DNA from 3 places in the Shewanella sp. Sh95 genome. Region 2 is predicted to be linked to each of the others. Evidence: predicted binding sites of a transcription regulator. Region 2 holds the regulator's gene; each other region holds the start of a gene.
What was found. Region 2 encodes FliA, which starts transcription of late flagellar genes. Its sites were predicted from a motif close to CTAAAGNTNNNNNNNNNNNNGCCGATA; they were not measured.
Positions count from the first base shown of each region.

Region 1: the regulator FliA is predicted to act here: its motif matches at 9,163-9,189, upstream of AEA42_RS15945 (VC2046/SO_2500 family protein).
Region 3: the regulator FliA is predicted to act here: its motif matches at 5,766-5,792, upstream of AEA42_RS13405 (DUF5610 domain-containing protein).

Region 1 covers NZ_LGYY01000215.1:25,510-35,711, forward strand. The annotation lists gene AEA42_RS15905 (acyl-CoA dehydrogenase) at 1-1,044, opposite strand, end outside; gene AEA42_RS15910 (TetR/AcrR family transcriptional regulator) at 1,061-1,699, opposite strand; gene AEA42_RS15915 (M2 family metallopeptidase) at 1,918-3,768, shown strand; gene smrA (DNA endonuclease SmrA) at 3,909-4,499, opposite strand; gene AEA42_RS15925 (hypothetical protein) at 4,632-5,207, shown strand; gene AEA42_RS15930 (YchJ family metal-binding protein) at 5,237-5,731, shown strand; gene AEA42_RS15935 (EAL domain-containing protein) at 5,817-8,000, opposite strand; gene AEA42_RS15940 (DUF406 family protein) at 8,188-8,475, opposite strand; gene AEA42_RS15945 (VC2046/SO_2500 family protein) at 8,640-9,128, opposite strand; tRNA gene AEA42_RS15950 (tRNA-Tyr) at 9,254-9,338, shown strand; tRNA gene AEA42_RS15955 (tRNA-Tyr) at 9,378-9,462, shown strand; tRNA gene AEA42_RS15960 (tRNA-Tyr) at 9,580-9,664, shown strand; gene queE (7-carboxy-7-deazaguanine synthase QueE) at 9,863-10,202, opposite strand, start outside.
Region 2 covers NZ_LGYY01000109.1:54,022-64,223, reverse strand. The annotation lists gene AEA42_RS08275 (ParA family protein) at 1-480, opposite strand, end outside; gene AEA42_RS08270 (hypothetical protein) at 547-1,065, opposite strand; gene AEA42_RS08265 (chemotaxis response regulator protein-glutamate methylesterase) at 1,079-2,203, opposite strand; gene AEA42_RS08260 (chemotaxis protein CheA) at 2,224-4,527, opposite strand; gene AEA42_RS08255 (protein phosphatase CheZ) at 4,543-5,280, opposite strand; gene cheY (chemotaxis response regulator CheY) at 5,294-5,677, opposite strand; gene AEA42_RS08245 (RNA polymerase sigma factor FliA) at 5,725-6,438, opposite strand; gene AEA42_RS08240 (MinD/ParA family protein) at 6,431-7,312, opposite strand; gene flhF (flagellar biosynthesis protein FlhF) at 7,317-8,696, opposite strand; gene flhA (flagellar biosynthesis protein FlhA) at 8,708-10,202, opposite strand, start outside.
Region 3 covers NZ_LGYY01000184.1:21,394-31,595, reverse strand. The annotation lists gene aroG (3-deoxy-7-phosphoheptulonate synthase AroG) at 1-282, shown strand, start outside; gene AEA42_RS22335 (hypothetical protein) at 333-509, opposite strand; gene AEA42_RS13430 (ABC transporter ATP-binding protein/permease) at 1,013-2,803, shown strand; gene AEA42_RS13425 (hypothetical protein) at 2,914-3,171, shown strand; gene AEA42_RS13420 (hypothetical protein) at 3,195-3,401, opposite strand; gene AEA42_RS13415 (FMN-binding glutamate synthase family protein) at 3,547-5,037, opposite strand; gene AEA42_RS13410 (histidine phosphatase family protein) at 5,049-5,642, opposite strand; gene AEA42_RS13405 (DUF5610 domain-containing protein) at 5,826-6,431, shown strand; gene AEA42_RS13400 (ferredoxin--NADP reductase) at 6,541-7,290, shown strand; gene AEA42_RS13395 (glutathione S-transferase N-terminal domain-containing protein) at 7,362-7,958, shown strand; gene AEA42_RS13390 (hypothetical protein) at 7,965-8,384, opposite strand; gene AEA42_RS13385 (Fe(3+) ABC transporter substrate-binding protein) at 8,600-9,607, shown strand; gene AEA42_RS13380 (iron ABC transporter permease) at 9,666-10,202, shown strand, end outside.

The sequences.
Region 1 (10,202 bases), on a different contig from region 2:
GGTTGCCATATGGCCTGAAGCAGTTGCCAGCGCTGGCAGAGAAATACCGCGACCCGCTGATAAACATTCAACCAGCATGCGCCAGCCTCTGCCCGCAAATTCTGGACCGCCAATGATCCAATCGAGCGGAATAAACACTTCATCGCCCTGGGTTGTACCATTCATAAAGGCCATATTAAGTGGATTATGACGACGACCAATCACCACACCAGGATGATCCGTTGGGATCAACGCGCAGGTAATACCAAGATTCTTTTTATCACCTAATAGACCGTCAGGATCGCGCATCTGGAAGGCTAAACCCAATACCGTTGCAACAGGTGCTAAGGTGATATAACGCTTATTCCAGGTTAATTTAAGGCCTAATACCTCTTCGCCGTTAAACTCACCACGGCACACAATGCCCACATCTGGGATTGCGCCCGCGTCACTGCCTGCTTCTGGGCCTGTTAACGCAAAGCAAGGTATTTCATCGCCTTTCGCTAATGCAGGTAACCAACGTTCCTTTTGCTCTTCAGTGCCATAGTGAGTTAATAATTCACCAGGGCCTAATGAGTTAGGTACCATCACAGTTACCGCAGCACTCACGCTACGACTAGCTAACTTGCTCACAATCGTCGAATTGGCATAAGCCGAAAACGCTTTACCACCAAATTTTTTCGGAATGATCAGCGCAAAGAAGCCTTCTTTTTTGAAATAATCCCACAGCTCTGGCGGCAAATCTTTACGATTATGGACAATGTCAAAATCATCGATCATTGTCAGGGCCGTCATGACCTGATTATCAATAAAGTCCTTCTCTTCTGCCGTCAGCGTTGGCTTGCCGTAGCTGTGCAGCGTGTTCCAGTTCGGGTTACCGCGGAATAATTCCCCTTCCCACCATACATCGCCCGCTTCCATCGCTTCGCGCTCAGTATCGGATAATGGCGGTAACACTTTTTTGAAAAAATGGAAAACTGGCTGGGTGATAAATTGCATTCTGAGGCTTTTTACTGCAAACAGCGCAATAACAGCTATCAGGGCAATAATTATAATCGTCAACATAATCAAGACCTTTTTATTAAGAAGCTACGGGAACTGATACGCCCGCGGCCATGTAGGGGATCACTTTACGGATCACGGCTTCAATATCGTTGTGCTCACCAAATTCAGCCGCAGCAATATCGTTTAACGCATCAGCGGATGCCATAGTGAAAACGATTGTGCCGAGGGTGAAGTGTAAGCGCCAAAACATTTCAGCAGGAGGTATATGGGGAGCACTTGCCGACACCGCCTTCACAAAGGTATCTAGATGTTGTCCATAGTGGGTGGTGATAAACCAGCGCAGATGCCCTTGGCTTTCGATATAGCCTCGTCCAAGTAGCTGTAGGAAAATCGTGGTACCTTCCGTGCGCAAGTCATTTAAATCCAATAACGGATCGACTAACGCCGATAAAATATCCTCTAGCGAAGCCTGAGAGGATGCAGTATGTAAACGTTTTATAGCCGTCGATGCTGCGGGCATAAAAACGTCTAAATAGCGGGCTAACACTGCACGGATTAACTCTTTTTTAGAGCCAAAGTGATAATTCACCGACGCTAAATTGACCTCTGCCTTGCTAGTGATAAGTCGTAATGACGTCTCAGAAAAACCTCTTTCGGCAAAGAGTTTCTCTGCAGCATCAAGTATTCTTGTTTTTGTATCAGATCGACTTGCCATTCCGTGACCTTGAATTAATTTAAAACACTCGTTTAAATTAAACATTGGTATGGTCATTGTCAAACGAAAAATGACCAAATAAGCTGCGTCACAACAACGAGGCTTAACAAGCCAATCACAGTGATTGCAAAAAAGAGCCAAAAGCCATCAAGTTTTATTCAAAATACAATCCACTTAGGTAGAATGTGCAACACAAAAACAACAGCGGATTGCAATACATGACTATTCGATTAAATCATCCCACGACACTCGCGCTCACCATTGCGCTAACCTTAGGCTTAAGCGCCTGTAATGATGCACAAAGCAAGGCCGATGCTACTACAGCTAACAAAAATGCGCCCGATAAAGCCCAGGCCATTGCCTTTATACAAGATGCGGAAGCGCAAATGGCGCAGTTATCCATCGAAGCGAATCGTGCCGAATGGATTTACAGCAACTTTATTACCGAAGATACCGCAGCATTATCGGCCGCCGTGGGTGAAAAAGTCAGCGCCGCTTCCGTTAAGTTTGCCACTGAAGCCGCAAAGTATGCCAATGTGGAACTCGATCCCGCCAATGCGCGCAAACTGAATATTCTGCGCAGTGCACTTGTGTTACCGGCGCCGCTGGATCCCGCCAAAAATGCTGAGCTAGCGCAAATTAGCTCCGAACTCAATGGGCTCTACGGTAAAGGCAAATATTGCTTCGCCGATGGCAAATGTATGACGCAACCTGAACTGTCTACCCTGATGGCGGAATCGCGGGATCCAGCTAAATTACTTGAAGCGTGGAAAGGCTGGCGTGAAATTGCAAAACCAATGCGTCCGCTATTTCAACGTGAAGTTGAACTCGCTAACGAAGGCGCAAAAGACTTAGGCTACGCGAATCTGTCCGAGTTGTGGCGCAGCCAATACGATATGAAACCCGATGAATTTTCACAGGAATTAGACCGTTTATGGGGACAAGTTAAACCCCTCTACGAATCCCTGCATTGTTATGTTCGCGGCGAGCTGAATAACGAATACGGTGATGCCATTGCGCCGAAAACAGGCCCGATTCCGGCACATTTGCTAGGGAATATGTGGGCGCAGCAATGGGGGAATGTGTACGATCTCGTCGCCCCGAATGATGCCGATCCAGGCTATGATGTGACCGAGCTACTTGAGCAGAAAGGCTACGATGAGCAGAAAATGGTGAAACAAGCCGAAAGCTTTTTCACCTCTTTGGGCTTTGCGCCGCTGCCAGAAAGTTTTTGGAGCCGCTCTTTATTCTTACAACCCAAAGATCGCGACGTAGTGTGTCACGCTTCCGCGTGGGATCTGGATAACCTCGATGATATCCGCATCAAGATGTGTATCCAGAAAACCGCTGAAGACTTCACCGTCATTCACCACGAACTTGGACACAACTTCTATCAACGTGCCTATAAACAGCAGCCTTTCCTGTTTAAAAACAGTGCCAATGATGGTTTCCATGAGGCCATTGGTGACACGATTGCGCTATCTATCACCCCGAGCTATCTAAAACAGATTGGCTTGCTCGAAGACGTGCCCGATGCCTCTAAGGATATTGGGTTATTGCTTAAGCAGGCATTGGATAAAATCGCCTTCCTGCCCTTTGGTTTGATGATCGACCAGTGGCGTTGGAAGGTATTTAGTGGCGAAATTACCCCTGCGCAATATAACCAAGCCTGGTGGGAATTAAGAGAAAAATACCAAGGCGTTAAGGCCCCGACTGATCGCAGCGAAGCCGATTTTGACCCAGGTGCAAAATACCATGTACCCGGTAATGTGCCTTATACCCGCTATTTCCTCGCACATATTCTGCAATTCCAGTTCCATAAGGCACTGTGTGAAACGGCTGGAGACAAGGGCCCAGTGCATCGATGCAGTATTTACGGCAATCAAGCGGCAGGAGAAAAACTCAATAAAATGTTAGCACTTGGCGCAAGCCAACCTTGGCCCGTTGCCTTAAAAGAAGTCACAGGAACGGAAATGATGGATGCGAGCGCAGTACTCGATTATTTTGCGCCGCTTAAAATCTGGCTTGATGAGCAGAACAAAGCTGCGAATCGTCAATGTGGCTGGTAATTAACCCTCAAGTGCGAGTCATATCCACGCCTTAAACTAAACCGATAAAAATGCCCAACAATGTTGGGCATTTTTTTAAGCTCCAGTATTAAGGTCTAACGCTCGCGACAATCAGAGAAATCAATGCGTTCGCAAATCCATTAACGCCAACCCATTCCCTTACGATTTGCTTCTTTATTCTCAATCTTAAGCTGCTCGGATTTAGTCAACATCACATATAAGGCGCCCGTGCCGCCCTGCTCGGTTTTCGCAGAATGGTAGGCAAGTACCATATCAAGCTGAGATAACCAGTGACATACCGCTGATTTAAGCAATCCAGCCACGGGTTTACTGTTATGGCCTTTACCATGAATGAGCATCACACAACGTTCCCCATGGGCCTGCGCCGCTAACAAATAATTGAGTAACGCATCTCTGGCCTGACTCAAACGGTAGGCATGCACATCTAACTCCATTTTAATACTGTACTGCCCCAGCCTTAAGCGCTTAAAAACAGCCCCCTGAACCCCTTCACGCTTAAAACTGGCTATATCATCGGGTGCCATAATCGGGATCAAGCTTAAATCCAGCGGCATACAAGCTAAATAAGCCTCACGTTGCAGCGCATCACGGCGCTGAATTTGCTCATCCGTTAATGCCTTAGGTTGTAAATTCACCACCTTGACATCACCTTTAAGTGGCACAACTCCCGCCATTTCTTCAAAAAATAGTGCCGATTCATTATCCAGCATGGCAAGCTCCTCCACTCTTCACACTCAGTGTGCACTTTTACAACAGAAACACACTTTGTAAACATTCACCCCTTTAGTTCAGCGGGCGCCTCCATTATAGTGGCGCCATGAATGCTTGATTAGAATAATGTAATGAGATTTTTGCTGCTAGCCCTGATATGCCTATTGTCGCTGCCGAGTTTTGCGACCCCCTCAAAAGCCAAGACCAGCATGACAACAGATCAATTGATAAATGCGAATTATCCTTTGTTTACTCAAGCATTTAATGAACTTAATCACGACGTCACTGCCGAGATTTATGCTAAAGACGCAAGTTATCTGTCAGAAAGTCAAAGTAAAGAAATTTATTACGGCCGTGATAATATTGTCGCCATTTATCAACGCTTTTTTGATAAAATCCGAACCAAAAAGGCCCGTATCGATATCGACTTTCGGGTGCTAAACCGCAAATTATCAGGCAACAGCGCGTTCGACACTGGCTATTATTTAGTGCGTTTTTATCCCGCCGAAGAGACTGGCGAACCCGTGAGTGAATTTGCAGGCAAGTTCGTCATTGGCACACAAAAAGACACCCAGCACCGCTGGAATGTCACCCTTGATATGAACAATCGAGCCGAGCCTAGTTTTTATTTGAATGCGAAGCCTGTGCCAAATCTTTACTATGGCCGTCAGTTTCCGCCGTTACCTGACAGTAAAAAACCAAAGTAATAATCTTTATTATTTAGCAAGTTACACTCATGACACCAGAAGCCTATTGTCCCTGTGGCAGCCAAAAACCTTATCAGCACTGTTGTGAAACTTTGCACCTTAATGTTGATTCAGGGACTCAAGTGGCCACCAGTCCTGAACAACTAATGCGTTCACGCTACTGCGCATTTGTGTTGAAAAATTTTGATTACATTATTAAAACTCACCATGTAGACTTTCTCGATGGCTTAACCTTCGAACAACTACAGCAAGGCCCACATCCACATTGGTTAGGGCTTGAGGTCTTAGCTGCGAATGAAAAAATCTATCCCGATGGTACTCAACGCGGCAATGTGACCTTCAAAGCTTGGTATAAACTCGCGGGTGAGATTGATGCAATCTATGAACGATCTGAGTTTATATTTGAACAGGGCCGTTGGTACTATACCCAAGGACAACAAATGCAGGCCAAACGCCCTGGGCGCAACGATCCCTGTATTTGCCAGAGTGGTAAGAAATTTAAACAGTGCTGCTTAACACGATAGTTGTTGATGACAGTATCGACTCATAAAATAAAGGCAATCAATTGATTGCCTTTATTTTTTCATCACATCAATACGAACATCTGGTTTAGTGGGCGATAAAACTCGATTGTTTCGCGGCCAGCAAAAACTGCGCAAACTCGGGTTCTCGCAGGGCTGGACTGTATAAATATCCCTGTGCCTGATGACACAAACTCTTGGCTAAAAACGCCTCCTGCTCAACGGTTTCTACCCCTTCTGCGGTCAAGGAAATATTGAGCGCACTCGCCATCGCAATAATGGCCGAGACGATTTCTTGGCTTTCGCGGCTAATCGTCAAATCTGAAATAAACGAGCGATCGATTTTTAACTTACTGATAGGAAACTGTTTAAGGTAGCGCATCGAGCTGTAACCCGTCCCAAAATCATCGATAGCTAAGCCTACCCCCAGTTCAGCCAACTCCTGACACAATAAGGTCGCATGGCGAATATCGCCCATGAGTTCCGTCTCTGTAATTTCCAAAATTAAGGTTTTGGGCTTTAAACGATAACGGGTCAAGAGTTGCCATACTTGTTCATACAAATTACCACTAAAAAACTGCCGCGCAGACACATTAACATGCATGCTAAGATCGGCATTGTGATGCTGCCAAATATTCAATTGCCGACAGGCCGCCTCTAATACCCAACTGCCTATCGCATTGATCATCCCCGATTGCTCGGCAATATCAATAAACGCGCCGGGATATAGCACGCCTCTTTTGGGATGATGCCAACGAATAAGCGCTTCGGCACCGATATAAGTTTGCTGTTCGAGATCTCTTAAGGGCTGGTAATAAAGCTCAAATTGTCGACCGCGAATAGCACTATGCAAATCGCGTTCAATTTGCGCATCTTCCTTAAACGCACTCAGCAATGTACTGTTAAAGACTTGAATTGCTGTGCCCTTTTTCTTCTTCGCATATTGCACTGCAATATCGGCGCAGGTCAGTGGTGCAAATAAATTTGCCACCGACGCAATATCAACCACGGCCAGTGCGGGTTTAGGTTCCACTTGTTCACGGCCAATTAATATCGGCATGGCTAAATGCTGGTATAAGCGGGTGCTGATATAGTCCAGATCATAAACTGCGTTATCGTCGGTCAGTAATACCGCAAACTCATCACTACCGACACGAGCGATTTCAGTCGCTTTATTGATGTCTGAAAAATGCTTTAAGCGCCGGCCAATCTCAATCAACAGGCTGTCGCCATTTTCATGACCATAAGTATCGTTAAAACGCTTAAAGGCGACTAAATCGACTAGCAACAGTAGCCCATGTGTTGTTCGCTCGAGCACTCGATTAAAGTGACTGCGATTGTTAAGTCCAGTCAAGCTACAACGCCACGCCAGACGTTCCAACTCCGCTTTGTAGTTATGCTCATCCGTACTTTCTTCACCCGACACTAAAGCGTAATGATTGCCTCTATCGGTGATAAATTGGCTCACAACATATTTCAGCCAATAACGACTACCATCAGCACGATTAAATTGCACCTCACCTTTTGCCAGTTCACCTCTGAAAATTTTTGCTAAGGTCTGCTCAGCTAACGCATTGTGCTGTTTGAAAAAAGTTAAATCACGTAAATTAGTGCCAACGCTCCTGCTGCGCGAAATACCGCTAATATCCTGATGGGCTTGGTTAACGTACTCCACTTTTTCAGTGTGCAAGTTAATCAACATAGTCATTTGACGAGATTGCTCGGTGGCACAGCGAAACAGGCTTAAGCGCTCTTCTTTGTCATAGGTATGTTTGGTGGCCAGCGTGAGGGCCAATTGATCGGCCATTTGGCAGGCAAGGTGAATTTCGCTGTCGTGCCAATGGTGAGTCAGTTGCGCGCGCTCAAGGCAAAGCACGCCTTCGAGATGGCCATTAATGCGAATGCCAATCTCGAGACTAGATAAAATTTGCCGAGGGATAAAATAGTTATCGACTAACTCAGTCAAGCGCGGATCGATAAGCGTATTACTCGCATCAATATGGCGATGATTTTTGAGTTCATCTAAATAGCGTGGCAGCGTCTGCAACTGCGAAGGACGGTAAGTGTCTTGTAGGGCCATAGCGCCAAATTGCGCCACCAGGGATTGGCTCGATTGATCGGCGGAAAAAATCCAAACCGACACCAGAGAAACGGCTAAATTTTGGCAAAGTAGCTCAGTGGCTAACTCTGCGGTCTTAGTAAAATCCCCCTGCTGTTTAGCCGTGGAATGCACTAAAGACTCTAATAAATGCTGATGCTGACGTCGCTTCACTCTGATCCCTACAAAACTTCGTGTTGGGTAAAACGGTACTGCTGCGACTAACACACTAAAGAAGCGTGTTAATAGAGCCTATTTATCTTTATTTTCGTTGATGCAGATTACACTATCTACATTTAAAACAGCAACATCGGCCACACTTTATTACAAATTAACCTCGACTTGTATCACAGGGGTTGCGCTATAGACCATTCTCTAACTGGAAAATCATTTTTTCGACACTGACATCAAATACCAGTTTGAGCGTCACACCCGTTTCACCTCGAGTAACGCTCGCTTGCGTGTGTCGAAAACGTGTCTGGGCACGCTCAACCATCTTTGCCGCCTCATTTTCCGCCTCGCCACCCGTAAACTGTAACTCAAGCACAGTATCTTGTTCATCAATCACAGCACCGATGTCAACAAAGCTGCCGCAATCGGTACATGTGTCGTTTACTGTGGGGGTTTGTCCTGCAATGATACCTTTCATAGGGCTATCCTCTCTAATGGCCTCATGTTAAAAACTCAACATAAGCGACTCAACATTAATATCACTAACGACTAATTATAGGGAATGATGATGAGAGAGACTCTGGTATTGCTCACGCTTATTACCCGAAATAATACCTTTGATAATAAATAGCCTCAGTAGCATTAAGCACTGGCTAAGCGTGGGATCAAATTACGTTGGATCGCCAGTTGATCAGCAAAGTGCATGATTTCAACTTGAGGAGATTGCAATTGTCCACGCTGACGCAAGCGAGTTGTAAACTCACAGTTACTTAAGGCTTCGGCCATGGCGATGGGTTCACCACCTCGGATCACTAACGCTTCCGGTCGCAAGGCCTGTTGCAATTGAAATGCTCTTGCCCCTTGCTGCATAAACACGGCGCTATTGTCGATAATATGATTGTCTGAGGATAAATCCGCCACTAACGTTTGTTTTGGTGGTAATTCAAACTGACGTTGTAGTTTTTCGGCAGTATCGAGTTCTTTTTGCCATTGAAACTGCGCCATGTCCCTCGCGTCAGCAGACAATAGCGACAGCAACAGGGCAAACTCACCTCGCCTGTTGTGTTCGATTGCCGCATTTAAGCGGGAGCCAATTTGGGCCTCATTGATTAAAGGAACATCGATTTGCATAAAAAAACATCGCTAAAACAACTCGTTGTCAGTTAATCGACCAGTTGAACAAGAACTTTAGGAAAATTTTCATATTTAGACTTTACATGCCTAAGGTTTCTGACTACTATGGCGGCCGCAATTGAGGAGGGGTTCCCGAGTGGCCAAAGGGATCAGACTGTAAATCTGACGGCTCCGCCTTCGAAGGTTCGAATCCTTCTCCCTCCACCATTTGCACTAACAATTAGCGATGCTATAAAAGATACTCGTGGAGGGGTTCCCGAGTGGCCAAAGGGATCAGACTGTAAATCTGACGGCTCCGCCTTCGAAGGTTCGAATCCTTCTCCCTCCACCACTTTTATCTTCTGTGGTTCGTCAATCGTTAGTCTGCTGTAAACTTGCTTTACCCTTAAATCTGGCCAAGATTTAAGATGATTTTTAAGCGCAACTTAAAAGTCGGAAGAAAATATGTGGAGGGGTTCCCGAGTGGCCAAAGGGATCAGACTGTAAATCTGACGGCTCCGCCTTCGAAGGTTCGAATCCTTCTCCCTCCACCACTTCTTTCTCATATCACACTTTATCTCACGTTATTCCCCAAGTTTTCTTTCTAGCACACCAGCTAATTCGGACTTATTATTTATCGCTTAAATTTAGTGCCTTTAATCTATCGATTTTGCTCATAAAAAAACGCCCCATTCGGAGCGTTAAAACTATTTCTGAGCATTAAAGAGCAATGCAGTTGAGCTAGGTGGCGATTAATCGATATTCAAGTACTTATGGGTCTGAATCGATAAACGCCAGTTGCGAGCAATACACACCTTCATGGCTAATTCCGTCGCCCTTGGTTTTTGGCTGATCGGTTGCAAACAAATAGTTTTCGCTGACACATCAATCCCTTTGAGTAACTCATCGAGTTCGTCGATATGATGTTCGGTCGCTATCGGATGCTTTATCTCGTTGGCGCGGGTCAATGCCTGCGCTAACACCTTATAACCCCCTTTCATATTGATCTTGGGCGAAACAGTCACCCAGGTATCAGCATCACACTTCACCTCAAAGGTGCCACTGGTCTCGATTTGAGTGGCAAAGCCGGCA
Region 2 (10,202 bases):
TTTAATCGCTAAGAACTCTGTTTGCACAGGAATGACAATATGTTGGCTTGCGGCTAACGCATTCACCATCAGCACACCTAAGACAGGCGGGCAGTCGACGATGGCAACATCATATTCATCAGCAACAAGGGCAAGCAAATTACGTAAGACAAGTCCCATGCCTTCTTGATGGCCTAAAGCTCTATCCAGTGTTGCTAGCGCCATAGTCGACGGTAATAAATCTAAACCATCCACCAAAGTTGGTACGATATGCGATTTAACCAGCTCTTTTGTAAGATGATTGTGCGCAACAAATACATCAAAAAGAGAACCGGGCACCTCTTCTGAGTCAACCCCAAGGTAGTAACCGAGTGAAGCATGAGGATCGGTATCAATCATCAAGACGCGCTTACCCCGTTTAGCGAGTGCTCCCGCTAAACTTGCTACCGAAGTGGTTTTACCGACGCCACCTTTTTGATTCGCTATGGTCCAGACTTTCAAAGCACTGACCTCTTAAATGTTGATTCTGTGCCATTTACAAGTGGAATGATTACGCGGCCCACCACGTTACTCTTCTTCCCTTGTCGTGACTCTTATGCCACCGTTAGGCAGACTTATCACCTTAACACCGTCGGCATTTTCCGAAATCACCACAGGAACTTGAGTCGACTCCTGTCGAACCTCTGTTGTCAATGCTGCTTCATTTTGCAAACGCAAAGAGACTGATGATTCAGCAGGTGACTGAGAGGATAACTGTTGTTTATCCATCTCAGGCACTTTTTCAAGTAAAGGCGGAATATTATTACCATCCGCCGCTGGCATTTCAGGCCCAAGAGTCACCGCATTATGTTCACCAGGCGCCACCATTTTTAGCATAGCCTTAGTTTGTTCTGGGTGTGTGGCAAGCCAATCAGCAATGACCTTAGCTTGTTCATCAGGCACCATGAGCACGACTTGGGTCGATGCTAAGCGTTTAACATCAGCAAGCAATTTTATGTTTTTTCGATGATAATCGAAACTTAAGGCACCAAGACAAACTATCGTCATCATCATTAGCACCATAATAAGCACAATATTTGTGCTTATCTGTGACTTGCTACTAGCCACGAGCAGACTCTTTTAAAATCGATTCAGCCATGTGCTCCAGTGAAATGGATTGAGTGGCAATTCCCGCACTGGCCACTGCTTGAGGCATGCCATAAACGACGCAACTCGCTTCATCCTGCGCCCAAATGGTCGCACCGGCAGCTTTAAGCATGCGTGCTCCTTCTCGGCCGTCAGCTCCCATTCCAGTTAACACTACAGCAAGCACATCTCCACCGTAGGCTTTTGAGGCTGAAGCAAAAGTGATATCGACACAAGGCTTATAATTCATTTCAGCACTACCGGCGAGCACTTTTATTCGGCCTGTGACGCCTGTACGCTCTACCATCATCTGCATTCCACCTGGCGCTAGATACGCACAACCTGGACGCAAAATATCGCCATTTGCCGCTTCTTTTACCTCGATTTTACATAAACCATTTAAACGATTTGCAAATGCTGGGGTAAAAGCGGCTGGCATGTGTTGGATCAGCAAAATAGGATGCGGATAATTTGCGGGAAACTGAGTCAAAATTTTCTGTAAGGCGACAGGCCCCCCCGTCGACGTACCGATTAACAATAATTTGTATTGCTTACCACTAGCACGAATAGACGATACAGGTGACGTACGCACTGGCGCAGGTGCACTTTGAACAGGAGTGGCCACATTCCCTAATACCGAGCCAGAGCTTGGTCTTGGGGTAATTGGGGCAACGCTAGGACGCGCCACTGGACGGAAAATTCGACGACGACCAAGAGCCTTGACTCTTTGCTGCAATAACAAAATCGCTTCATCTTTATTGGTCGCGATATCTTCAAAACGTTTAGGTAAAAAATCTAACGCACCCGCATCTAGGGCGTCTAAGGTGGCCTTAGCGCCATCATGGGTTAATGATGAAAACATCAGAATCGGGGTTGGACACTTTGCCATGATTTCACGGACGGCGGTGATACCGTCCATGACAGGCATTTCAATGTCCATAGTGATTACTTGGGGATTAAGCTCAGCAGCCATCTTCACCGCTTCAGCCCCGTTAGCAGCCGTCGCGATCACTTCCAGTTCAGGATCTTGATTGACTATTTCACTAACACGTCGTCTAAAAAAGCTTGAGTCATCAACGACTAATACTTTAATGGCCATTCCATTCCTTAACTTGGGAACTAACTTTTATTTTTCGCATAATGCTTTAATAACCCAGGAACATCCAAAATGAGCGCAATACCACCATCGGATGTAATCGTTGCCCCAGCCATACCTGGCGTACCGTGCAACAAGGCTCCCAGTGGCTTAATCACTACCTCTTCTTGGCCAATCAATGCATCCACAACAAAACCTATCTGCATCATACCTAACTGCACTATCACAACATGACCATGTTTCTTGTCACCATGTTTGAAGGTAGTTTTATTTCGATGCAACCAATGCTCTAGATAGAAGAGCGGCACGGCCTTGTTGCGAACGATGACAGTGAGTTGTCCGTCAACAATGTTGGTTTTGGTAAGATCGAGATGAAAAATCTCATTAACACTGGATAAAGGTAATGCAAAAACTTGTTTCGCAACATCAACCATAAGCGTTGGCATAATTGCCAAGGTTAACGGCACTTTAATCTCAAGTATGGTGCCTTTGCCTTTCATCGAGTCAATATGCACAGTACCGTTGAGTTGGGTGATACGGGTTTTAACCACGTCCATCCCCACGCCACGACCAGAGATATCTGAAATCTCGACCTTAGTCGAAAAGCCTGGGGCAAAGATCAAGTTATAAGCTTCATTGTCCGTCATACGCGCAGCGGAATCTTCATCCAGCACGCCACGTTTAATGGCAATTTGTTTTAACTTTTCGGGATCCATACCTGCGCCATCATCTTCGATTTTTAGCAGAATATGGTCACCCTCTTGGCTTGCCGATAGAGTAATCGTCCCCGTCCTTGGTTTGCCAGAGGCTTCACGGTCATTTGGCATTTCAATACCATGGTCGACCGAGTTACGAACCAAGTGCACTAAAGGATCCGCAAGCGCCTCAACCAAGTTTTTATCAAGGTCAGTTTCTTCACCGACCAACACTAAATCAATTTCTTTATTGAGCGTACGGGCTAAATCACGAACAACGCGAGGGAAACGGCCAAAAACCTTTTTGATAGGCTGCATACGGGTTTTCATGACCGCACCTTGCAAGTCAGCAGTCACTAAATCTAGATTCGCGAGTGCCTTAGACATCTCTTCGTCATCACGACTAATGCCCAAACTTACCAAACGGTTACGTACTAATACTAGCTCTCCCACCATATTCATGATTTGGTCGAGTCGTGCAGTATCTACGCGAACGGTCGTTTCACCTTGAGGAACATTTGCAGATGAGGCTGCGGCCGCTTTAACAGGAGCCTTCTCGGCGAGCGCAACTTCGGCCTGAGGTTTAACCGCTGGAGGGGTTACCGGAGTAACACTAGCTTTAGGCGCAGCAGGAGCCGCAGCAGATGTGGCAGGAGTGGGAGTCGGTTTCGCAGATTCCACTTTTGCAACAGCTTTGGCTGGTGCCCCACCTTTTCCATGAAGTTCGTCGAGTAAACGCTCAAATTCATCGTCAGTAATTTCGTCTGAATCGACAGCAACAGCAGTTGGTGTTGACACTGGCACAGCAACAGTTTCAACCTTAGGCTGAGGTGATATAGGTGTATCTACTTTTCCATTAAATTTTCCTGAACCATGAAGCTCATCAAGCAGGGCTTCAAACTCATCGTCAGTGATATCATCACCCGAGCTGGTTGCTTGTTGTACTTTAGGCTTAGCTGTATTTGATACAGAGGGAGTTGACGCAGTGGGTGCTGCCACAACATCAGCATGAGTAGTGTTAGTCACACCGGGACCTTTTCCACTACCGTGCAGTGCATCAAGCAAAGCCTCAAACTCCGCTTCATTAATCTCATCAATACTTGAGTTTGAAGAACTCACAGCCTCAACAGGCATCTCTTCAACTGCGACAACGTCAACAACAGTTTCAATAACGGGCTCGGGTTCGGGCTCAGCAATAGATTCAGGCTCTGACGCAGTTTGTCCTAATTCTGACGGCAGAGGCTCACCAGAACTAAGTAACTTTAATTTTGCAAGTAATGCAGCATCAGCAGGATCTTGTTGCTCTCCCTGCTGGGTTTGAGCAAACATGGTGTTAATTGCATCAACAGCCTGAAGAATAATATCCATTAATTCTGCTGTGACACTGCGCTTGCCAGTACGCAATAAATCGAATGTGTTTTCTGCCTCATGGCAGACATCAACCATGGGAGTCAAACTTAGGAAACCTGCGCCGCCCTTTACGGTGTGAAACCCCCTAAAAATGGCATTTAGCAAGTCAGTATCATCAGGATTATTCTCAAGGGCAACAAGCTGCTCTTGAAGCAACTCTAATATTTCCCCCGCCTCGATTAAAAAGTCCTGGAGTATCTCTTCATCTACATCAAAGGCCATCAAATTGACTCCCAGTTAGAAACCCAGACTCGATAGCAGATCATCCACTTCGTCTTGACCTGTTACTACATCTTGACGAAGCTCGGCATTCATTATCGGCCCTTCAGCTTCAATATTATTTTTCTGAGTAATCTGACTCTCAATCATTGGCTGCTCACCAAACACCGTCAGCATAGACACCAGATTACTTTCAACTTCCATCACTAGATCGATTACCCTGCGGATCATTTGTCCAGTCAGGTCTTGAAAATCCTGCGCCATCAATATTTGGTTGAGCAATTCGCGTAATCGGTTTGAGTCCAATTCACTTCGCGACATCAAATGCTGAACGTTATGGCAAAGCACCTTAAAATCACTGAGGGCAATTTCACGACGCATTAATTTGTCCCACGATGGCATCACTTGTTGGATGTTCGCGGTTAATGCATTCGCTAACGGCAAGCACTCCTCAACAGCATCCATAGTCTTATTTGCAGCTTGTTCAGTCATGTCAATGACATAACTTAGCCGTTCCTTAGCATCGGGTATTTCTGTATTGGCTAACTCAACTAACCGATTATCGATTTGGAAATCCATAAGAGCGCTATGCAATTGGCGAGTGAGTTTGCCCACCTCATCAAAAAGTTCCCTCTGAAGAGGAGCTGCCAGTTCTCTTAATAAATCATCAGCTTGATTTTGTTCATTCGCGCTTAACAGTTCGACTAAACGCTGAGCATGCTCGAGCGTGATGAGCCCTGATGTATGTGGCTTCATAGCTCATCCCTGCTTAAGCGAGTCGTTCAAATATTTTATCTAGCTTCTCTTTCAATGTTGCTGCGGTAAAAGGCTTTACCACATACCCATTCACACCCGCTTGTGCTGCAGCAATAATTTGTTCACGTTTTGCCTCGGCAGTGACCATTAATACCGGTAAATGCTTCAAGGAGTCATCGGCCCTAATGGCTTTAAGTAAATCGATACCCTGCATGCCTGGCATATTCCAGTCTGTAACGACAAAATCAAAATCGCCTTTTTGCAACATTGGCAAGGCGGTTGAGCCATCGTCCGCTTCCTGGGTGTTGTTAAAGCCCAAGTCTCGCAACAAGTTCTTGATGATACGTCTCATTGTCGAAAAGTCATCAACGATGAGAATCTTCATATTCTTGTCCAAGGTTTCCTCCGGTGAGCTGACATTCAGTGCTCAATTAATAATTATACTTATGTCCAATGCTTGAGTTTGCCTTTGAGTCGCAACATTGCCTGACTTAATATCTGGCTAACACGCGATTCGCTTACCTCAAGAATGGCGCCAATCTCTTTTAAATTCAATGCTTCATCGTAGTATAACGATAGCACTAGCGCGTCCCTTTCGGGCAATAATTTTATCGCCTCAACAAGTGCAGAATGAAACTGGGTTTCTGCCAAGACCTCAAACGTACCATCGCTAATATCATCGCTTGTAGTGAGTATATCCTGTGATACGCCTAAGTCTTCTATCCCTATGATTTTACCAACAGAAACATCGTTAAGAATATGATGGTACTCATCGAGCGTCATATCAAGTTTTTCTGCAATTTCTGTGTCGCGCGCATCACGACCTAGCACTTGCTCTAATTCATCAATAGCTTGGGCAACTCGACGATTATTTCGGTGGACAGAACGAGGAACCCAATCGCCACGACGGATTTCATCCAACATGGCGCCACGGATCCTTATGCCGGCGAAGGTTTCAAACTTTGCACCTTTACCGCCATCAAACTTAGATGATGCTTCTAATAATCCCATCATCCCCGCCTGTAGCAGGTCATCTAACTGCACAGAGGCAGGTAATCTGGCGAGCAAGTGATGTGCAATTCTTTTAACCAACGGTGCATACTGTTCAACGATTGACGTTTTATTGTCTAAACAAGTATACGCTGCGGCTTTATTCACTCGTTTTTTCCTCTTGAAAATCTGGTCGTTGAACTAAGCGCTCAACGAAAAACTCCAAATGCCCACCAGGTTGCTGTGGTACTGGCCAGCTCATAATTTTATTCGCTAGGCCTTGGTAAGCAATTGCAGCGGGAGACTTAGGATAAGCTTCAACCACTAACTTTTGCTTGCGAACCGATTTACGCAAATTTTCATCAAATGGAATGGTCGCAACTAATTCAAGTGCCACGTCCAAGAATCTGTCGGTCACTTTACTGAGTTTAGCAAACAATTCCATACCTTCGCGTAAACTACGCACCATATTTGCAACAATTTTAAAGCGGAAGACGCCGTGTTCACGGCTGAGGATTTTGATTAACGCATAGGCGTCAGTAATAGACGTTGGTTCGTCACAAACAACAACCAACACATCCTGTGACGCACGGGAGAAACTGAGTACCATGTCAGAAATCCCCGCGGCAGTATCCACGATGAGGATATCAAACTGGGTGCGCATCTCACTGAAAGCACGAATTAAGCCCGCATGTTGCGCAGGACTTAGCTCTACCATGCCTTGAGTACCCGATGTGGCTGGCACAATCCCAATACCTTTAGGCCCCCGGACAATAATGTCATCTAACTCAGCATCGCCAGACAATACATGGGAAAGGTTACGTTCAGCACGGATCCCTAACATGACATCAACGTTTGCTAAGCCAAGGTCAGCATCAAGCACTAAGACACGCTTGCCCTTCTCGGCTAATGCTACGGCAGTATTGATGGATACGCTGGTTTTACCCACACCACCTTTACCACCCGTAACCGCGATTACTTTCACTTTTTCGTTATAGGGTTGATTCATCATACGTAAACCACTTGCTTGATCCAGGGTCATAACTCTACTCAAATGCACAGGTCATATTATCTGACCACGCTGTGTCTGGTAACGATTGTTGTTCTGTGTTTTCTAAGGCCGCTAATGCTTGCTCAGCGAGCATCAAAGTATCAGCAACTTTCATATCTTCGGGCACTCGCTGCCCATCCGTAACATAACTTAATGGCAATCCACTTTGGATCAACACACTTAATGCGCCCGCTAAAGACACAGATTCATCAAGTTTGGTGAGTACAACACCAGATAAGGGAATGCGTTTAAAGTGATTTACAGCATCTTGCAGCACGCGGCGCTGTCCTGTGGCAGACAGTACCAGATAACTGCGGATAGGTATTCTGCTATTTGCAGTTAAATTATCAAGTTGCTGGTAAAGCCGCATATCTCGTTGGCCCATACCCGCGGTATCTATCAATACTAGCTTGCGATTTCTAAACTGATACAGAATTTGCTCTAGTTCAGCAAGGTCATGGGCTTGTTTGACTGGGCAGCCCATGATTTTGCCATAGGTGGCCAATTGCTCATAGGCGCCAATACGATAATGATCTGTGGTAATCAATGCCACTTGGTCAGCACCATGGTGAGCAGCAAAGCGTGCGGCCAGTTTAGCCAAGGAAGTGGTTTTCCCCACACCAGTGGGACCAACTAATGCTACAACACCGCCTTGCTTAACAATATCATCACCTTGATTATCAAGCATATTCGCAAGACTTTGCGGCAGTGCACGAACTAATTCTGCAGGAGTATAGTGTTGGCTCAGCGCAGCTAATTTGTTTGCCACCGCTGGTGAAAACTCGGCCTCCAACAACTTTGACTCCAGCATGGCACCGACAGGGTCGATACGCTTTTTATGCTCAGTCATCAATGCTGAAACCTGATGTGTCAACAAATTACGTAAGGATGATAACTCGTCGCGCATGGCTTCAAGATCGGCATTTTGCTTTTGCGAACTCTGTGACTTTTTATCGAAGGGATTGCCCATATCACGGCGCTCAGCTTTAGGCGCAGCTGCGGTAGCTTGTAATCCTTTAGCCCATGCAGGAAGCTCAGCATCTTGTTGTTGATGCGTGAGTTGTTGGTTTAAACGATTTTGTTGCTTCTCAAGCAAGGCTTGGAGTGAGTCCGCTGGCGCCGAGGGTTTTAGCTTAGTTTCAGCGCGGATCGGCGCTTTGGCGCCGAGCGAAACTAAGTCATCACTCACATCCATAAAGGTCGGAGTCGCAGCAGGCGCTTTCGCTTTTGGCTCGTCGTAGTCAACGGCAGCGACAATCTCAATACCGCCGTTCACCTTTTTATTGGACATAATCACCGCATCGGAGCCGAGCGTGTCCTTCACTTGGGCCAGTGCAGCACGCATGTCTTTGGCAAAAAAACGTTTAATCTTCACTTATGCGTCCTCTACTGCCCGACGGCAGATACGATGCGTATTTGCTTTTCATCGGGGATTTCTTGGTAAGAAATCACTCTGAGATTAGGAATAGTATATTTAACAAAGCGAGACAGGGTCGCACGTAACATACCAGACGTTAGCAAAATGGCAGGCTGTCCGACCATTTCTTGCTTTTGAGCGGCATCCGCTAAGGATTGTTGCATACGCTCCGCAAGACCTGGCTCGATATTGGGACCATCTCCACCCGTTGCTTGCATTGATTGATGCAACATCTGTTCCAACTCTGGCGCCAAAGTTATGACGGGGATTTCGAGTTCAGGGCCAGAGATCTCTTGAACGATCATGCGCTTCAATGCGATACGCACCGCCGCTGTTAACACTTCAGTATCGTTACTCTTAGTGCCGTATTCTAACAAAGTTTGCACTATGGTACGCAAGTCTCTGACAGAAACTCCTTCATTTAATAGGTTTTGCATCACTTTTACGACATTTCCGAGCGGCATCACATCAGGAATAAAGCCATCCACCAACTTAGGCGAGTGTTTAGCAAGCATATCCATCAGTTGTTGCACTTCTTCGTAGCCTAAAAGTTTTGCTGCATTATTCGTCAATATTTGGCTGATATGAGTTGCCACTACCGTCGCGGCATCCACTACCGTATACCCTAAGGTTTGGGCATGTTCACGCAGTTCAGGGGCAATCCACACGGCTTCGAGACCAAAGGCAGGATCACGGGTCTCAATACCATCTAACTTACCGTACACTTGTCCCGGATTAATGGCGAGCTCGCAGTCATGGCGAATATCCGCCTCACCCACAACAACACCCATAAGAGAAATACGATAGGCATTAGGCGAAAGGTCTAAATTGTCACGTATGTGAACCGCAGGAACCAAGAATCCCAATTCTTGCGAAAGCTTTTTACGTACACCTTTGATCCGGCTGAGTAATTCTCCACCTTGACCTTTATCGACTAAGGGGATTAAACGGTAACCCACTTCAAGACCGATAGTGTCAACATGATGCACATCGTCCCAGCTAAGTTCCTTAGGCTCTCTTTCGGCTCTTTCCATTGGGCCCGTTTTGACTTGCTCAAGGGCTTTGGCACGTTTGGCTTCATTACGTTTGAAGATAAAGTAAGCCGCACCAGCTGTGATCACGGCAAAGCTTAAAAACGCCATATGTGGCATGCCAGGTACAATACCCATGACAAAGAGTACGCCAGCCGCAATACTGAGCGACTTGTGACTGTCAAACATCTGACTAATTAACATCTGGCCCATATCGCCAGATTCATTTTGACGGGTCACCATCAACGCCGCGGCGATTGACAGTAATAGACCTGGAATTTGCGCGACGAGACCGTCACCGATGGTTAACAGGGTATAAATTTCAACGGCTTGGGAGAATGTCAAACCGTGTTGCACAATCCCGATAATAAACCCACCGAGAATGTTGATAACCAAAATCATGATACCGGCAATCGCATCGCCCTTCACAAAC
Region 3 (10,202 bases), on a different contig from region 2:
GACAACATCATGATCGACTTTAGCCACGCCAACAGCAGTAAACAATATCAACGTCAAATGCAGGTTGCGAACGAGGTTGCTGAGCAAATAGCGGCGGGTAATAAGGCAATTTTCGGTGTGATGGTTGAAAGTCACTTAGTCGAGGGACGCCAAGATCTGATCGAAGGTCAAGCCTTATGTTATGGTCAGAGTGTCACCGATGCCTGTATTGGCTGGGAAGATACGGAACGTTTGTTAGCGGTGTTAAATCAGAGTGTAATTGAGCGTCGTCAGCGCGATTAATACGCTTAAAGATCAAAAACAAAGGCGCTATCCCAGCGCCTTTATTTTTATTATTTTTTGCTCATTTCGGCTAAATATTCGTTCGCTTTGGCTAAGCTACCAAAAGCGGCAATCAGGTTATTTCGGCCTTTGTCCTGAATTTCTGGATTCCCTGACTCGATCATCATCCACACCCAAGTTTGGATCAGTGGTAACGGCGGGTATTGAACTTTGGCTGAATCCAACATAAAGCATCCTTCGATCTTGATTTATTTGAGTTATCTTAGTGTTATCGCAAAACGAGTACAGAGCATATTGCTTCACTCGCCGCTGCGGCCAGAGGTTTGCAAATCCTGCTGCTAGTGAACTTAAGTCCATGGGGCATTTTGGGTAAAACCGACAAAATAATCAACACTCCAATCCATGTTATCGCAGCCTATTTTAGCGTTCATTATTCGGATAAAACCTTGCAACTACGGCATTTCTTATCGTTAATAAGCCCTTAGTGATTTCTCCTAGGGTAAGTCGTTAGTGTGGCATTTTTATATCGAGGCACTTCTATGCGGATATCTAATTAAAGACGTTTCATTACTTCAGTACCGGCAGCTGGTATAAGTGGTAATTGTGCCAAGTGACAAGTGGTTTGTCTGTCAGAAAAATCTGATTGATTTTATTAAAACTTTATCCTTTGATTCACTTTATTATTCGCCATGCTGTTACAATTGATTGACTTAGGCAAAGGTTTAGATATATGCGTCCAACACTGTACTTTGAAGGTCCCATCGATAAGCTCAATTGGCATGTGATTAAATTGCTCTGGCCCTATTTGCTTGAATATAAGGGGCGGGTGGCATTGGCGATGTCTTGCCTTATTGTTGCTAAGCTTGCTAGTGTCGGTTTGCCGTTTGTTCTCAAAGATATAGTCGATACTTTAGATGTTAATAAAACAGCGCAGGCCTTGAGTGTGCCTATCGGCTTAGTATTGGCCTATGGCGCAGTACGACTGTTAACAGCCATTACGGGGGAAATCCGCGATACCTTATTTGGTCGAGTAACAGAGCGGGCTATTCGGCGTTTAGGCCTTGCGGTGTTTGATCACCTACATCGACTCGATTTGGATTTTCACTTAGAGCGACGCACGGGCGGTTTATCGCGAGACATTGAACGTGGCACCAGTGGCGTGAGCTTTTTGATGCGTTTTATGGTGTTTAACATAGTGCCGACGCTGTTAGAAATTGCCATGGTCATTGGCATTTTCTTTTTTAATTATGGACTTGCCTTTGCCGCTATCACCTTTACCTCCGTGATGGCCTACATTTGGTTTTCGGTCATTGCTACCGAGTGGCGTACCGAATATGTGCGCGATGCCGCCAAGGCCGACTCCCTCTCTAATACCCGCGCTATCGACAGCCTGCTGAATTATGAAACCGTGAAGTATTTTAATAACGAGAAATATGAATCGGATAGATACGATCAGGCCCTAGAACAATGGGAAGTCGCTAAGCGTAAGAATCGTTTATCGCTGTTTGCCCTCAACGGCGGGCAGGCGCTGATTATTGCCTTAGCGATGACGGCGATGATGGCGCTAGCGGCTTATAAAGTGACCAACAATGAAATGACCATAGGTGACTTTGTGCTGATCAATGCTTTTATGATGCAGCTCTTTATGCCGCTAAACTTCTTGGGATTTGTCTACCGTGAAATCCGTGGCGCTTTAGCCAATATCGAGCGGATGTTCAGTTTGCTGGATAAACACCCTAGTATTATAGATAAACCCGATGCATTAGATTTTCACCCTTCCCGTGGCGAGCTCAGTTTTGAGCAGGTCAGTTTTAACTATGAGGACAGACCCATACTGCGTAATGTTAGTTTTAAAGTTGCAGCGGGTAAAAAGGTCGCTGTGGTTGGGGATAGCGGTGCGGGAAAATCCACATTAATCAAACTATTGTTCCGCTTTTACGATGTAGAGCAAGGACGTATTTTGATTGATGGACACGACATTCGCCTGTTAACACAAGATGCGCTTCGCAGAGCGATTGCGATAGTGCCACAAGATACAGTGTTATATAATGATTCTTTAGTTGAGAACATTCGTTATGGTCGCCCTGATGCGAGTGATGATGAAGTGCGCGATGCTATTAAACTCGCTCATTTAGAAGATTTTATTGCTTCACTTTCACAGGGTTGGGATACCAAAGTGGGTGAGCGGGGATTAAAACTTTCAGGTGGCGAGAAACAACGAGTTGCGATTGCTCGCGCGATCTTAAAAGGATCGCCAGTGTTAGTATTTGATGAGGCGACTTCATCCCTCGATAGTCGCTCCGAACAGGCTATTTTAACGGCCCTTCGCGAGGTGGCCAAAGGACACACCAGCTTAGTGGTTGCACATCGATTATCGACTATTGTTGATGCTGATCAGATTGTTGTTTTAAGCAAAGGCGAAATTGTTGAGCAGGGACATCATACAGCATTATTAGCCCAGGACGGCCTTTACGCTAAGTTGTGGCGGATACAAAATGAACAACAACAGCTCTTGGTGTAATTATCAAAAGCGTTTGCTGTAAGTCTAATAGCGTTGCGACAATTCAGTTTTTATTCAGCTAAGGCTCTCTATACTCGAATCCAAGCAAATAATCATAAGAGGTGCTTGGCATGGAAAATATGGCATTAAGAGTCAATATTGAAGGCAGAGAAGAGAAAGTCAGCACAGACTGGTTTGCAATTATGGCAACGCTTCAAAAGCGCGGTGTAGATTATGATTCGCTACAACGAATTCATGCTGAGCTCAATGCAGGTCTGAAAGTGACAACAAGACGGTTAACGCTGGCCAAACTGAATCTAGATATGGGACTGGCTGGGATTATTCGTGGAACGAATGAATATAACGCTGATATTCATGGTGTTTGTTAAGCAGAATAATAGGATATATAAAATTATATCCCCTTGGGTTTTCCAGCCTTCCAACCTTCACACAGCAGATTGAATTTATTGGTCGAGTCGTCAATTCGTTTCAGACGAATGACTTGACCTTCACGAAAACACAACAGCTCGCCTTCGATCTCTGTTAAGCGATTACAGCTCTTACAGCTTGTGCTGGCAGTTTTGCTGTCAGACATTTGGCTTACAAAGCTAGATTTCACAGTGTTTCCTTAACAATAAATATGAAATGGTTTAATTCAATGCGTGTATCACGGATTTTACTCCTTTTGTGACACACATTCAAATTAGTTATTGCTGAATTAACTTTAGATGAAAGTCGTATGTTATGCACTGGAAATTTATTAATTATTGATTGATATGGGAATAATATTTATCCAGTGAAACCGACAAGCCACTTTCAAGTACAATCCGTACATGGGAAGGTTTGAGCTGCCTTGGTTCTGTTACCCCACATGCATGGGCTATTAGCGCCAAGTCGTGGTGTAGATTATGGTTATAATTGGCAACTCGGTTAGATTTGTCTTTTGGATCAAGTCCTTGCTGAAGTTTTTTATTGTGTGTGGTAATTCCAGTGGGACAAGTGTCCTTGTTGCATTGCAATGCTTGAATACAGCCTAAGGCGAACATATTCCCACGGGCTGAGGCGATAAAGTCGGCGCCTAAGGCGAGTGCCCAAGCAACCCGTGAAGGGACGATGAGTTTACCAGAGGCGATCACTTTGATACGTTTACGCAGTCCGCGTTGAATCAAAATATTGACCAAAATAGGTAGACTTTCTTTTAGCGGTAGGCCAACACAATCCATTAAAGGTTGCGGCGCGGCACCTGTTCCACCATCGGCGCTATCTAAGGTAAAAAAGTCTGGAGCAGATGCTTCTCCACGACGTTCAATTTCATCGCAAAAATCTTCAAGCCATGTTACGTCGCCGAGTACGGCTTTTATTCCTGTGGGTTTACCCGTTACTTCGCGCACTCTGGCAATCATATCCAGAATATCGCCAACATTTTTAAACTCGATATGACCGTTGGGACTGATGGAATCTTGTCCCTGAGGAATACCGCGAATATGGGCGATTTCCGCTGTCACTTTTACGCCAGGTAGGATGCCACCTTTACCGGGTTTTGCACCTTGACTCATTTTGATTTCAAACATTTTGACTTGAGGGTGCGCTGCAATCGTTTTGAGTTTGTTATCGTCTAAATGGCCGTGCTCGTTACGAACGCCATATTTGGCGGTGCCGATTTGAAAGACTAAATCACAGCCGCCCTTTAAATGATAAGGGCTTAAACCGCCTTCACCTGTATTTAACCAACAACCTGCCTGCGCCGCACCATGGGATAAGGCGGTGATAGCGGGGCGGGACAGAGCGCCAAAGCTCATGGCAGAGATGTGGCAAATGGTATTAGTGGTGTAAGGTTCGCGGCAATCGGCGCCAATAGTTAGCGGATGAATGGGTGTAATGTCCTCATCTTGGATCGGAAAGGCGGTATTCATAAACATAATCGTACCAGTCGTGTCCAAGGGCCGGGTCGAGCCAAATGCTATCGTTCTATCGACATTTTTAGCCGCTCTATATACCCAGCTTCGTTCTGCGCGGTTAAAGGGGAGTTCTTCCCTGTCCTGGGCAAAAAAGTATTGTCTGAAAAATTCACCTTGTTTCTCAAATAAATATCTAAAACGACCAATCACAGGATAGTTATGGCGTACTGCCTGTTTGGTTTGCAATTTGTCAGCAAAGTACATGTAGACAATGGCTAGAGCGCCAAAACCGATAATGATTAAAAACAGCCCAGATAAGAGATCTAGTCCCCACATAAACCAATTCAATTCGTGCATCTTGTTATCCTCTATTCATTGCCGTAGCGGGTGGAGATCAAGCTGGCAGGTTGTCCATCATTAATGGAAAGTAAAAACAACTGGCTGTAATCATCTTCACTGATGTTGGTAATTTCAGGGCCACCGAGAGCCTTGATGATAAGTGGCACGGTGTTGGAGTGCCCTGCAATTAAGCTGTTACCTTTAACCGCATGTACTTGTTCCACAATATGTTGGATATGGGTTTCGAGAGGTTTTTTTGCCTCGAGCACAGTAATCGGTAAATGCCGCTCCGTTGAAATCGGTAATAAGGTTTGCTGAGTCCTTTGATATTGGGTCGCAATCAGCTGTGAAATGGGGGTACGTTTTAAGGCGCTGATAAGCGCCTGAGCACGTATATTGCCACTGGCTGAAAGGGGAGGATCGCCTGCGGGCTCATCAGCTTTTTCTGCATGTCTTACGAGAATGATTAATCGATTATCGGCAATAGCTTGATTGATCGGACTAAGTCCAATGCTGGTGAATAATAACAGACTTATCAGTAATGATTGTATTAGCGTTACTGAATTGAAACCGATTCTTCGATTATGCCGCAAAAAACCATGTAAATACTGGGCGATTGCCATGCCTTATATCCTTATTTTATGGGCGAGTATTAAGAGGGGGTTAGGATGGTATTGAACAAACAAACCTATTCTCTATTTGTATCATCGCATTAAGTATGAATGGTACTGCAATTTATAAAATTGCTAAAGTTGCTCAAATTTTGGTCGATAATTAAGTTTCCCCAAGTTGAGTGGACTAGCATCATGGAAATCAATAACCCTGCACAGGTACAGAGCACTTCTTCGACCCACAGTAAATATGCTGAAAACGCGGCAAATAGTGATAAGACGAAAAATGTGGATGCCACTTCTAAACAGACGGCGCAGCAAACCAGTAAGCAGTTAATGAATCAAGCGATTCTATCGGCGCAGGAAGATGTAAGCCTAAAGTCGGGTGATCAATCTATGACCTTGCTTTATCGCGCAGCAATCGAAGCGATAAACAAAGAGTTAGCTCCTTCTATGGGCGAGAACGCGATTCAAACCGCCTATGATAACGGTGTCGATACGTCCCCCGAGGCCACTGCCGATCGTATTGTGAGTTTCGCGACGCAATTTTTTAGTGTTCATCAGCAGCAAAATTCGAATATGAGTTTTGACGAACAGCTCGACAGCTTTATGACCATCATTGGTGGCGCTATCGATAATGGCTTTAAAGAGGCGAGGGATATTTTATCTGGTCTTAAAGTGCTGCAGGGCGATATTGCCGATGGTGTGGATAAAACCTATGGGCTCGTTCAAGAAGGATTACAGGCCTTTAGGGACAGTTTTAATAAAAAATCAAATGAGACTCAAGCGACTAACACTTAATTTAATCTTGCATATCTTAACTCTTAAGCCCCTTACAATAAGGGGTTTTTGTTGTGTGAATAACCGTCTATGCTAGGAGCCTATTTAACGTTTTGCTTGAGGGCGAGTTATGTGGACTAGGGGACGCGTTATTGAACGTATTGATTGGAACGACAAGTTATTTTCACTGCGGATAGCGGCCGAGTTAGCTCCCTTTATTCCCGGTCAATTTATTAAACTCAGTCAACTTCAAGATGATAAGCGTATCGCTAGAGCTTATTCCCTTGTTAATTCTCCCGATAAACCCTATGCCGAGATTTTGGCTGTTGCCGTAGAGGATGGCCAGTTATCCCCACAATTACAGAATCTTACCATCGGTGATGAAATAGAAATCACTCCAACGGCAACGGGTTTTATGACCTTAGATGAGATCCCAAAGGGAGAATTACAAGGTCGGCATTTATGGTTTTTAGCCACAGGTACGGCCATCGGGCCATTCTTATCCATGCTCGATACCGCCGAACCTTGGCAACGTTTTGAGAAGATCATACTTGTCTATGGCGTGCGCGAAGCTAAAGATTTAGCCTACCTCGATAAACTAAAGGCTTATTCGATGCAATATCCAGATCAGTTTATCCTGTGTTTAACTGTGACCCGTGAAAAGCTTGATGACGCATTGCAATGCCGTATCCCCGATGGCTTAGTCTCGGGTGAAATCGAGCGAAAAGTCGGATTAACCTTAAGTGCGGCGGATTCCCAGGTGATGATTTGCGGTAATCCTGGGATGATTAGCGGCGCCCAAGCGGCATTGCTTGATAAGGGACTCTCGAAAAATTTACGCCGTGCTCCGGGGCAAATTACCGTAGAAAAATATTGGTAATAATGCGAGTGTTTAGCATCCGTTACCAAAGTATTCGTTGCTTTATAGTTATCGTTTAGAAGGATTTTTTGATGAAGTTGCTCTGCTCCCTTGCGTCACCCTATGCTCGCTGTGTTCGTAGCTTAATCCGTTATTTAGGGATTAAAGATATTGAAGAAGTTCTCGTTAATCCAATGGAAAATACGGCACAGTTGCTTGATGTTAATCCGTTAGGTCAGATTCCTTGCCTGATCACGAATGATGGCGTGCCTATTTTCGATAGCGAAGTGATTATGCGTTATCTGGACGCAGAATTAGGTTCACAGGAAATGTTTGGCGGTCAACCTTATAACTGGGTATTGCAGTGCCAGTACTCGATGATCAAGGGATTAATTGATAGCGCGGTGAAGTTGCGCCAAGAGCAAATGCGTGAAGATGAGGGGGTGAGATCAGCTTTTTGGACATCACGTTTTGAGCAGGCTCTGCTGCGTGGGTTGATGCAGATGGAGCATCAGAGCGTGATTACTCAAGCAACCATACAAGCACCACAGTTAGCGTTAATCTGTTTGTTGGATTATATGGATTTCAGACACCCTGAACTCGATTGGCGTAAAGTTGCTCCAGCGACTGCGATCTGGTTTAGCGAAATGCGTGATTTACCTGCGTTTGTAGATACTCGCCCACAATAAATATTGTCAATGGTCGGTTAAGCGCCGGCCTTTAGGCTTATCTCGGCGATTATGTTCACCAAATGCGCCGAAGAGCTCTTTAGTCATGCCGTAGTCAACTCGGCGATCGTTACCAGCTTGGCGCCTATCGTCATAGTGTTTATAGTGGCACTGACATTGGCTTTGGGTGCAGCCTTTGATTGGAATTTCAGGCGCTTCTTTTGACAGGAAGCGTTTTCCTTTAATTGCATCGACCTGTTTGCAGCAATTTGCTTCATTTTCAATACTCACGCAGTGGAAGGCATTCAATATCGTCGTTCCGTGCTTTGCTCGTTTTGCCAAACTCGTGGTTTTGGCAAACGACTTGTGCTGCTTTTGACTATTTTGGTAGGTCATAAATATCACTAGTCCAAGAATAGTAATGAAGAGTAGTAGCATGCTAAACATAATACCTCCCAACTATTTTTAAAAATTAAGATTCAGTTTAGTTTGGTTTGAGATAATTCGCCTTTTTATATCTTAAATTCATTAAAAACAAAAAGTTATACTAACTATTGCTCTCCTCAAGTCGATCAATTACTCTTGCGAAACTGATAACTATTATCATTTTTAATCTAAGAACGACTCACGTTTGACGTCATCATTTTGAGGAGAAATCGCGAATGAAATGGGTAACTTGTGCCGCTTTAATTGGGTTAATATCGGTTGCACAGTCTGCACATGCGGATGAAAAATTAACGGTTTATTCCTATCGTCAAGCATTTTTGGTTGAGCCCATCTTGAAGCGCTTTACTGAAGAAACAGGCATTGGCGTGAATGTGGTGTTTGCCAAAGACGGGATTGCCGAACGTATCGCCCGTGAAGGTCGCTTATCGCCCGCCGATCTAGTGTTAACTTCAGATTTTTCTCGTTTGGTCGAATTAGTCGAAAAAGATCTGACTTCTCCAGTGAAAAGTTCGCAGCTCAATAGCAATATTCCCGCGCAATACCGCGATCCGGATGGGCAATGGTATGCCTTGACGATGCGTGTTCGTAACCTCTATACGGCAAAAGATCGCTTAGGCCCACAAGCGATTAGTTATGAAGAACTCGCCGATCCTAAATACAAAGGTAAGATTTGTACTCGCAGCGGTAAGCATCCTTACAACATCGCCTTGGTGGCTTCGATGATTGCTCATCACGGTGAGGCGGACACGAAAACGTGGCTACAGGGCGTGAAAACTAACTTAGCCCGCAAGCCTCAAGGTAACGATCGCGGACAGGTTCAAGCGGTAAAAGAAGGCCTATGTGATATCGCGATTGGTAACAGCTACTACTATGGCAATATGCTGCAAGATCCGGAGCAAAAGAGCTGGGCTGAAGCCGTGGTGATTAATTTCCCGAATCAGGCTGACCGCGGTGCCCATGTCAATGTTTCAGGTATGGTGCTTACTCGCCACGCGCCGAATAAAGACAATGCTATCAAGTTGATGGAATTCCTCTCTGGCGATGTGGCGCAAAAAGCCTATGCCGAAGTGAATATGGAATATCCAGTAAAAGCCGATGTTGCACCTTCAACCTTAGTGGCCTCTTGGGGCGAGTTTAAATCTGATAAGTTGCCGATTTTCAAGCTGGCCGAATATCACCAAGCAGCAGTGAAATTGTTAGATGAAGTGCAGTTTGACCTCTAGTTAGGCAGTTAAATCGATAAGTGCGCCATTAATTGGCGCACTTGTTTAAAGGAGCCACATGATTTTAGGATTAGCCAGAAGCTGGTCGCTTACTGGTTATGCCATAGCTGTGCTACTGGTGTTACCCCTCGTTGCGTTACTTCTTCAAGCGGCTCAGCCCGATGAGGCCGTTTTTGGTCATCTACTTTCTACTGTATTACCGACATACATCACTAATAGCTTATGGTTGATCCTGTGGGTGAGTACTGGCTCACTCTTGCTAGCGTTGCCCTGCGCGTGGTTAATGGCGCGCTGTGAATTTGTCGGTAGACGGTATTTGCAATGGGCTTTGTTATTGCCCTTGGCCATGCCAGCCTACATTGTTGCCTACGTGTATACGGATTTATTTGATTACGCCGGCCCAGTACAAAGGAGTTTGCGCGCGCTCTTTGGTTGGAGCTCACCGCAGGATTACTTTTTCCCTGATATTCGCACCTTAGGTGGTGCAGCGTGTGTGTTATCGCTGGTGTTATTTCCCTATATTTATCTGTTAGCGCGTACCGCGTTTATGGAGCAATCCTTAAGTTTGGCGCATGCATCAAGGATCATGGGCTGC